3 linked regions of the Caulobacter sp. FWC2 genome follow. Each later gene encodes a partner of the first gene's protein in a complex. Links are inferred from orthologs where the notes say so. Each region holds a gene or a part of one and is shown on either strand. Other genes may lie near its edges.

Evidence for each region.
Region 2: the proteins of tsaD (region 1) and tsaB are in contact, whole or in part, in a solved structure (PDB 4WQ4), measured with the Escherichia coli proteins. The link is inferred for Caulobacter sp. FWC2 from one-to-one orthologs.
Region 3: the proteins of tsaD (region 1) and tsaE are in contact, whole or in part, in a crystal structure (PDB 6N9A), measured with the Thermotoga maritima proteins. The link is inferred for Caulobacter sp. FWC2 from one-to-one orthologs. Residues at the interface, in WP_004082750.1 of Thermotoga maritima: Cys10, Asp11, Arg49, His50, Leu82, Gly84, Gly135, Gly136, Glu154, Thr155, Leu156, Asp157, Asp158, Ser159, Glu162, Asp165, Lys166, Arg169, Leu170, Tyr175, Lys213, Thr214, Leu217, Tyr218, Gln221, Arg222, Asn324; in WP_004082108.1 of Thermotoga maritima: Leu37, Gly38, Lys46, Lys57, Val59, Lys60, Ser61, Thr63, Phe64, Thr65, Leu66, Met67, Val69, Pro71, Tyr82, Arg83, Leu84, Asp86, Asp88, Phe89, Asp93, Ile128, Asp130, Glu131, Arg134.

Annotation. Positions count from the first base shown.
Region 1 is NZ_PEBF01000001.1:5,066,511-5,069,571, forward strand. Bases 152-3,061 are described here. They hold tsaD (tRNA (adenosine(37)-N6)-threonylcarbamoyltransferase complex transferase subunit TsaD), read left to right. Parts: upstream 152-1,009; coding sequence 1,010-2,113; downstream 2,114-3,061. Other genes in these bases: hemC (hydroxymethylbilane synthase), read right to left, coding at 152-938; CSW62_RS23895 (NAD(P)H-dependent glycerol-3-phosphate dehydrogenase), read left to right, coding at 2,110-3,061. In the rest of the region: more of hemC, read right to left, coding at 1-151.
Region 2 is NZ_PEBF01000001.1:5,232,484-5,235,362, reverse strand. Bases 68-2,795 are described here. They hold tsaB (tRNA (adenosine(37)-N6)-threonylcarbamoyltransferase complex dimerization subunit type 1 TsaB), read right to left. Parts: upstream 1,892-2,795; coding sequence 1,244-1,891; downstream 68-1,243. Other genes in these bases: CSW62_RS24710 (malonic semialdehyde reductase), read right to left, coding at 2,612-2,795; CSW62_RS24715 (DUF1131 family protein), read right to left, coding at 1,895-2,536; rimI (ribosomal protein S18-alanine N-acetyltransferase), read right to left, coding at 795-1,247; CSW62_RS24730 (Fur family transcriptional regulator), read right to left, coding at 344-751; miaB (tRNA (N6-isopentenyl adenosine(37)-C2)-methylthiotransferase MiaB), read right to left, coding at 68-280. Also shown: more of miaB, read right to left, coding at 1-67; more of CSW62_RS24710, read right to left, coding at 2,796-2,879. UniProt on the Escherichia coli protein: Required for the formation of a threonylcarbamoyl group on adenosine at position 37 (t(6)A37) in tRNAs that read codons beginning with adenine.
Region 3 is NZ_PEBF01000001.1:186,882-189,744, forward strand. What follows is about bases 4-2,715. They hold tsaE (tRNA (adenosine(37)-N6)-threonylcarbamoyltransferase complex ATPase subunit type 1 TsaE), read right to left. Parts: upstream 1,727-2,715; coding sequence 1,280-1,726; downstream 4-1,279. Other genes in these bases: murU (N-acetylmuramate alpha-1-phosphate uridylyltransferase MurU), read right to left, coding at 4-190; amgK (N-acetylmuramate/N-acetylglucosamine kinase AmgK), read right to left, coding at 187-1,296; zapE (cell division protein ZapE), read left to right, coding at 1,814-2,715. Outside these bases: more of murU, read right to left, coding at 1-3; more of zapE, read left to right, coding at 2,716-2,863. UniProt on the Escherichia coli protein: Required for the formation of a threonylcarbamoyl group on adenosine at position 37 (t(6)A37) in tRNAs that read codons beginning with adenine.

The sequences.
Region 1 (3,061 bases):
TCGAGTCGGACCTGGGCGCCCAGGTCCAAGCCCAGGGCGCGGGCCTCGGTGATGTCATCCGCGCCCGACAGGATCGTCTCACCCTGGCGGCGGAAGCGCTGAGCGCCGTCCGGGGTCAGGGCCTCGACGATCAGGGTCAGGCGCGAACCGTCGAGCACGGCGCGGGCGCCGATGGCCGTCCGGCACGAGCCTTCCAGCGCGTAGAGCGCGCCGCGTTCAGCGGCGACGGCAAGGGTGGTTTCGCGGCAGCTAACGGCCTGCAGCCAGGGCGCATGGGCGTCTTCCAGGCGGGTCTCGATGACCAGGGCGCCCTGGCCCGGCGCCGGCGGGGCGGCGTCGGGGTCGAGCCAGCTCTTGGTGATGTGACCCAACCCCAGGCGGTTCAGGCCCGACTGGGCCAGCAGGATGGCGTCGGCCTCGCCGCGCTCCAGCTTGGCCAGGCGGGTGTCGACATTGCCGCGCAGCATGACGATCTCGAGATCGGGCCGCACGTGCAGGGCCTGGGCTTGGCGACGCAGGGAGGCGGTGCCCAGGCGCGCGCCCTTCGGCAGGTCTTCCAGCCGCTCGCAGATATTGCTGATGAAGGCGTCACGCGGGTCTTCACGCTCGGGCGTGGCGGCCAGGATCAGGCCCGGCGGCAGCTCGGCCGGCATGTCCTTCAGCGAGTGGACGGCGCAGTCGATGCGGCCGTCCAGCAGGGCTTCCTCGATTTCCTTGGTGAAGAGACCCTTGCCGCCGATCTCCATCAGGCGGCGATCCTGGATGCGGTCGCCGCTGGTGACGATCGGGATCAGCGGAGCGGCCGCCTCGATTTCTTCCTGGGAAGCGTCGAACGGAACGCCCAGCGCATGCGCGATCCGCGCCTGCATCAGCCCCGACTGGGCCAGGGAGAGCTTGGAGCCACGCGCCCCGATACGGATGGGAGGTTGCCGGGACACGGTCGGAACGTTACCTGCGGAGACAAGATTTCATCTTCGCTGCTACAGGAGCGGCGGGAAGCCCGCAACGAATGACTATCCTTACGGATTCTGCACTCACCATCCTCGGCCTGGAGACCAGCTGCGACGAGACCGCGGCCTCGGTCGTGCGCCGGGAGGCGGACGGTACGGTGACGGTGCTGTCGTCCGTAATCGGCACCCAGTTCGAACAGCACGCGCCGTTCGGCGGCGTGGTGCCCGAGATCGCCGCTCGCGCCCATGTGGAGTCGATCGACGCCATCGCCGCCGAGGCCATGCGCGCCTCGGGTCTGGGCTTCGATCAACTGGACGGCGTCGCCGCCACGGCTGGTCCCGGCCTGGTCGGCGGGGTCATGGTCGGCTTGGCGTTCGGCAAGGCCGTGTCGCTGGCGCGCGGCGTGCCGCTAGTCGCGGTCAATCACCTGGAAGGCCACGCGGTCTCGGCGCGCCTGGGCGCCGACATCGCCTATCCGTTCCTGCTGTTGCTAGTCTCCGGCGGCCATTGTCAGTTGCTGGAAGTCTCCGGCGTGGGAGCCTGCAAGCGCCGGGGCACCACGATCGACGACGCGGCCGGCGAGGCCTTCGACAAGATCGCCAAGAGCCTTGGCCTGCCCTATCCCGGCGGTCCGGCGCTGGAAAAGCTGGCGGTCGGCGGCGACGCGGCGCGCTATGCCCTGCCCCGCGCCCTGCTGGGCCGCAAGGATTGCGACTTCTCGTTCTCGGGCCTGAAGACGGCCGCCGCGCGGATCGCCGAGACCCTGACCACCGACGACGAGCGCCGCGATTTGGCCGCCGCCGTCCAGGCCGCCATCGCCCGCCAGCTGTCCGAGCGGGTCGACCGGGCCATGAAGCTCTACAAGGAAGGCCACGGGCCGGAAGACCTGCGCTTCGTCGTCGCCGGCGGCGTGGCCGCCAATGGCGCGGTGCGCGCGGTCCTGCTGGCCGACTGCGGGAAGAACGGCTTTTCGTTCGCCGCCCCGCCGCTGGCCTATTGCACCGACAACGCCGCCATGATCGCCCTGGCCGGGGCCGAGCGGCTGGCGCTGGGGATTTCCGACGACCTCGACGCCGTGGCCCGTCCGCGCTGGCCGCTGGACGAAGCCGCGGCGCTGGCCAACCCCGCCAACGCCTACGGACGCAAGGGAGCCAAGGCATGACCTTCCACCATGTAGGCGTCATCGGCGCCGGCGCCTGGGGCACGGCCCTGGCCCAGGTCTGCGCTCGCGCCGGTCTCCAGGTCACCTTGCAGGCCCGGGAGCCCGAGGTCGTGACGGCCGTCAACGAACGCCATGAGAACGCGGTGTTTCTTCCAGGCATCGCGCTGGAGCCATCGATCAGGGCGGTCACCGACCTGGCCGGCCTCGCCGACTGCGATCTGATCCTGGCCGTGGCCCCCGCTCAGCACCTGCGCGCGGCCCTCACCGCCTTCGCCCCCCACCACAAGGCCGGGGCGCCGATCCTGCTATGCTCCAAAGGCGTCGAGCAGGGCTCGCTGAAGCTGATGACCGAGGTGGCGGCCGAGGTCCTGCCCGGCGCGCCGATCGCGGTGCTTTCAGGGCCCAGCTTCGCTGGCGAAGTGGCGCGGAACCTGCCCGCCGCCGTCACCCTGGCCTGCGAGGACGAGGCCTTGGGCCGCGCCATCGCCGAGGCCATCGCCATCCCGACCTTCCGCCCCTACACGGCCAACGACCTGATCGGGGCCGAGGCCGGCGGAGCGGTGAAGAACGTCCTGGCCATCGCCTGCGGCATCGTCGAGGGCAAGGGCCTGGGCCGCAACGCCCACGCCACGGTGATCACCCGCGGGTTCGCCGAACTGACCCGCCTGGCCGTAACTCTCGGGGCCAAGCCCGAAACCGTCGCTGGCCTCTGCGGCTTGGGCGACCTCGTCTTGACCTGTTCCAGCCCGCAGTCGCGCAACATGAGCGTCGGCCTGGCCCTGGGCCAAGGCCTGACCCTGGAACAGGCCCTGGCCGGCAAGGTCTCGGTCGCTGAAGGGGTCGCCTCCGCCCCGGCCGTCCGCGCCCTGGCCCGCAAGGTCGGGGTCGAGGTTCCGATCTGCGAAGCCGTCGCCGCCATCCTGGCCGGCGAGGTCGAGGTCGACGCCG
Region 2 (2,879 bases), 170 kb from region 1 along the record:
CCTGGGCCACGCAGCCGGCCACGGCGATGGTCATGCGACCACCGTCCTGCGCCTTGCGATCCTTCATCTGCTTGATGTAGCCGAGCTCGGAATAGACCTTCTCGGTCGCCTTCTCGCGGATGTGGCAGGTGTTCAGCACCACCAGGTCCGCGCCTTCCGGATCATCGACCACGCCATAGCCCAGCGGGCGCAGGACATCGGCCATGCGCTCGCTGTCATAGACGTTCATCTGACAGCCGTAGGTCTTGATATAGAGGCGCTTTTGCGGGGTCTCGCTCATGCGCGAGGTTATGGGGTCACGCGGCCCCGGGCGCAAGTTCGTCAGGGTCACACCCGCGACCGCTCAGTCCTCGAGCGGAATGCCGTAGAGCTCCAGACGGTGGTCGATCAGCTTGTAGCCGAGCTTGCGGGCGATCGCGTTCTGAAGCGCCTCGATCTCCTCGTCCACGAACTCGACGACCTTGCCGGTCTTCATGTCGATCAGGTGGTCGTGGTGATGGTCGGGCGTCTCTTCATAACGCGAGCGGCCGTCACGGAAGTCGTGGCGCTCGATGATGCCGCTTTCCTCGAACAGGCGGACGGTGCGGTACACCGTGGCGATCGAGATGTGCGGATCGATGGCGTGGGCCCGGCGGTGCAGCTCCTCGACGTCCGGATGGTCGTCGGCCGACGACAGCACGCGCGCGATCACGCGGCGCTGGTCCGTCATGCGCATGCCTTTTTCGATACAGGTCTTTTCGAGTCGATCCACGGCGGAGCTCCGTCTGAGTCGCGGCAAGATAGGCGGTCGGCCCTTAAGTGTTAAGCGCTCGCCGCATGACAAGCGCGTCCTTGGCCCCATCTGGATGGGGATAATAGCCCTTGCGCAGGCCGACCTTGGCGAAACCGGTCGTCTGGTAGAGGGCGATGGCCGCCAGATTGTCGGCGGCGACCTCCAGGAACATGGCCTCGGACCCGGTCTCGGCGGCGATTCCGGCGGCGATTTCCACCAGTGCGGCGCCCCAGCCGCGACGGCGGGCGGCCGGATCGACGGCGATGGTCAGGATCTCGGCCTCGCCGGCGATCGAGCGGCACAGGATGAAGCCCTTGGCCTCGGCCGGTTCGCCAGCCTCGCCCAGCACCGCGAACGCGCCCGGGGATTTCAGCAGGTCGTCGAACTCCAGCGCCGTCCAGGGCCGGTCGAAGGCCTTGTCGTGGATATCGGCCAGATCGAAAGAGGCCTCGGGCCCAACGGGACGCAGGTTCATGCTTCGGCTTGAGCCGTGGGCAGCGTCGCATAGGGCGCGCGCAGATAAAGCGGACGTGGCGAATGGGTCGGAGCGAGCTTGGCGGCGGCCAGGCGGGCGACGGCGACCGGATCGGGGGAGACAGGCGTCAGGACGGTCGCGTGGCCCAGCGCGTCGGACAGCAGCGGCGCGCCAGACCCGATCAAGGTCGCCGGTCCGCCGGAATAGAGTTCGGCCAGCCGTGCCGCGGCTTCGCCGAGGCCCAGGGCGTCCGGGGCCATCAGTGAAACGCCGTCGGCGAAGCCCTGGATATAGACTTGGCTCATCCGCGCATCGATCACGGCCGCGACGAAGCCCTTGGTCCCGTAGGCCAGGCTCTCCAGCGTATTGACCCCGACGCACGGGATCGACAGCGCCGTGGCCAGGCCCTTGGCGAAGGCAAGGCCGACGCGCAGGCCGGTGAATGAGCCGGGACCAACCGTAACGCCGATGCGGGTGAGGTCGGTAAAGGCCACACCCGCATCGGCGGCGGCTTCCCGCGCCAGGACGCCGATGCGCTCCTGGTGGCCGCGGGTCATGGCTTCGCTCCGCACGGCCAGCACGCGCTCGCCGTCCAGCACGGCGACCGAACTGGCGCCGAGGCAGGTGTCGATCGACAGGATCATGGATCAGCCGGCGCCGACGACCGCGCCCTCGGCCGGACGCCAGATCAAGCTGTTCAACTGGCCCTTTGCCTTCAGGGTCGCCTCGGGCGGAACGGTCTTGCCCGTATAGCCGGGGACGCCGAACACGTAGGAGACGTTCGGGGCCTCGGGGCGCACGCAGATGGTCTGGTTGATCTCGCGACCCTCGCCGGCGCGGCACTGGTCGACGGCGAAGCCGAGATCGGCCCACTTTGCCAGCAGCTGTTCGTCCTTGGGGCCGCGAGCGTCGCCGGCCTCGACGCGGACATAGGCGATCTCGGCCTCATCGTTCTTGCCGATCTCGGCCAAGGGGACGTTGTCCTGCTCGACATTGATGATCGGCTGAGGCGGACCCTCGCCGAAGTGCAGGAAGGCGCTGTCGACCTTGGCCTTCGGGAACAGCACCTTCAGCGTGGCCAGGTCGAAGGCGACCGAGCCATTGATCGGACCGACGCCGTCGTTGCTGATCTTCAGCGGGCCGCCGACATAGGGCGCGATGGCGACGTGGACGGGAGCTTTCGCGCCAGTCTCTGCGGCGGGCGCCGTGGCGGCCTCGTCCTTCTTGGCCGGCCCGCAGGCGGCGAGCAGCACGAGCGGGAGGGCGAGGAGAGTGTGGCGGAGGGTCATCCGGGCGTTTTAGCTCGATGCCCCTCCGCCGTCACCCAACCTGTCGGCAAAGCCGACAGAGGCTGTCACTTAAAGTCAGAGAATCTTCGCCGCCTCGTCGAAGGTCAGGCGCGGGTTGCGTGGGAACAGGCCCTCGTCCGTACCGTGGCCGATCGAGACGATGAAGTTGCTCTTGATGTTCGTGCCCGCGAAGAACTCGGCGTCGACACCGGCATTGTCGAAGCCCGACATCGGACCAGCGTCCAGGCCAAGGGCTCGAGCGCCGAGGATCAGGTAGCCGCCCTGCAGCGAGCTGTTGCGCAGCGCGCCCCATTCGCGGGCCGTCACGTCGCTGAACCAGTCC
Region 3 (2,863 bases), 4.9 Mb from region 1 along the record:
CCAGGTCGGCGAAATAGTGGACATTGACCACCGCGGTCTCGACCCCGGCGGCGGCCAGGCGGTCCAGCATGTGATCGATCAGCGCCTTGCCATGCACCTCGACCAGAGCCTTGGGCTGATCGTTGGTCAGGGGGCGCATGCGGGTGCCGAGGCCGGCGGCCAGCACCATGGCGACTTTCGGAACGGTCATCGGCGGGCCTCGGCGGGAACGTACTGGTCGAACCAGGCCTTGAGGTCCGCTAGCGCCGGATCGGCGAAGCAAACCTCCAGATAGACCCAAAGGCGCGGGATGAAGTCGGCGTAACGGGGCTTGCCGTCGCGGGTCACCAGGCGGGCGAAGATTCCCAGGATCCGGATGATGTTGAGCGCGCCCAGCGCGTGATAGTCGGCCAGGAAGGCGGTGCGGTCGAGTTCCGGCCGCGCGGCCAGATAACGCTCCAGGCTAGCGGTCTCGCGCTCAGGCGAGACGGTGCGGCGCGCGTCGTGCAGCAGCATCGACAGGTCCCAAGCCGGATGGGCCAGCACCGCGTCCTGGAAATCGAGCAGGCCGACCCGGGCCGCGCCCTGGCGCTCTGGCAGCCAGATCAGGTTCTCGGCGTGATAGTCGCGGTGGCAGAAGACGGTCGCGCCGGCCTCGCCCGTGTTGCGGATCGGCGCCCAGATGGCTTCCCATTCTGCCAGAGCCGCCTCGTCGAAGGTCAGGTCGCGGAACTTGGGCTGCCACTCGATGAAGATGTCGTGGGCAGTCTTCAGCGCGAGATCGTCATAGGTCAGCAGCGGCCAGGTCGAGCCGCCGAAGCTCAGAACGTCCGGTGTCGGCGCGGCGTGCAAGGCCAGCAGGCCGTCGATGGCGGCGTCATAGAGCGGGGCCTCGTCGATCCCGGTCTCGATCAGGCGCGCGTAAAGGTCGTCGCCCAAGTCTTCCAGGACGGCCAGGCCAATCGCGGGATTGGCGGCCAAAACCTTCGGCGCCGACAGGCCTTGCGCGTTCAACCAGCCTGCGCAGGCGACGAAGGCGTCCACCCGGCCGGCGGCCAGGCGGGCCAGGGCGTTGTACCCGAGCGCGGCGCGTTCTTCGGGCGTAGCGCCCGGCGGGCAGGGCGCGGTCTCGACGGACGGCGGCTGGTCCATGAAGATGAAGCTGGATCCGTCCTCGTCTGCGTTCTTGGCGCGGTGCAGGCGCTCATATGACCGCGTCGAGGCGTCGCCGCCCAGGCTCTCGCGGCGGACGTCGCCGAAGCCGTGGGTTTTCAGGAACGCGGCCTTCGCCACTTCTCTCTCAGAACTCAAGATCACGTCCCTCGAAATCGCCGTGCCGTGTGATGGCGGCGCGCCGCGCGTCGCCGTCGAGGGCGATGTCTATATCGAGCCGAGTCGCGGGCAAACGCCCTTTGAGCCGTTGGGGCCATTCGATCAGGGCGACGCCGCCGTCCAGGGCTTCGTCCAGGCCGATCTCATAGGCCTCATCGGGGTCCGACAGACGGTAGAGATCGAAGTGGGCCAGGGGGAAGCCGGCCGTCTCGTAGAACTGCACCAGGGTGAAGGTCGGGCTGGGCACCTCTTCGTCCGGCGTGGTCAGGGCGCGGATCAGGGCGCGGGCCAGGGTCGACTTGCCGGCGCCTAGCGGGCCGGTCAGGCAGAGGGCGTCGCCGGGTCTCAGGGTAGCGGCCAGGGCCCGGCCCAGCGCCTGAGTCGCGGCTTCGTCGGGCAGGTGGAGGATATTCATCCCCCTCCCATAGCGCTTCGCTCCGTCGATGTTGAGAGGCGCAAGGCCCTTCCCCCCGCGCCGCTCTCGCGCTAACCGCACTCCTCGATGCCGACATCTCTACGCACCGCCTATCGCGAGCGCCTGGCCCAGGGCGACATCCGGCCCGACGTGGCCCAGGCCGCGGCCGTGGAAGCCCTGTCCCGGCTGGAAGCCGATCTCGACAACGCCGGCGAGCCCGGCTTCTCGCTGTTCGGCCGCAAGCCCAAGAGCCAGCGCGGCGTCTACCTCTGGGGGCCGGTCGGGCGCGGGAAGTCCATGCTGATGGACCTGTTCTTCGACAGCGCCCCGATCACCAAGAAGCGCCGCATCCACTTCCACGCCTTCATGGCCGAGGTCCACGCCGACATCGACGCCTGGCGCAAGGGCGACGCGGCGGCGCGCAAGGCGCGGTTCGGCCAGCACAAGGGCGATGACCCGATCGTCCCGACTGCCGATCTGATCGCCGCGAGCGCCCGCCTGCTGTGCTTTGACGAGCTGCAGGTCACCGACATCGCCGACGCCATGATCCTGGGCCGGCTGTTCGAGGCGCTGTTCGCGCGCGGCGTCACCCTTGTGGCCACCTCGAACCGTCCGCCAGACGACCTCTACAAGGACGGCCTCAACCGTCAGCTCTTCACGCCGTTCATCGCCATGCTGAAGGACGCCATGGACGTCGTGGCCGTGCGCGGGCCGGTCGACTTCCGTCTGGACCGCCTGCGGGCGGCCCGCACCTGGCTGGCCCCCAATGATAAAGCCAACCAGGCCGAGTTCGAGCAGCTGTGGACCGACATGCTGGACGGCGCGGCCGAGACGGGCGCGACCCTTGAGGTGCTGGGCAGGAAGATGCGTCTGCCGCGCGCCGCGGGCGGGATGCTGCGCTCGTCCTTCGCCAGCCTGTGCCAGCAGGCCCTGGGGCCGCAGGACTATCTGGCCGTCGCCGAGCGCTTCCACACGATCTTCCTGGAAGACGTGCCGCGCCTGACGCCGGCCCGGCGCGACGCGGCCAAGCGCTTCAACACCCTGATCGATGCGCTCTACGAAGCCGACGCCAAGCTGGTGGCTCTGGCCGACGCCGAGCCCGAGGCGCTGTATCCCGAGGGCGATGGCGCGTTCGAG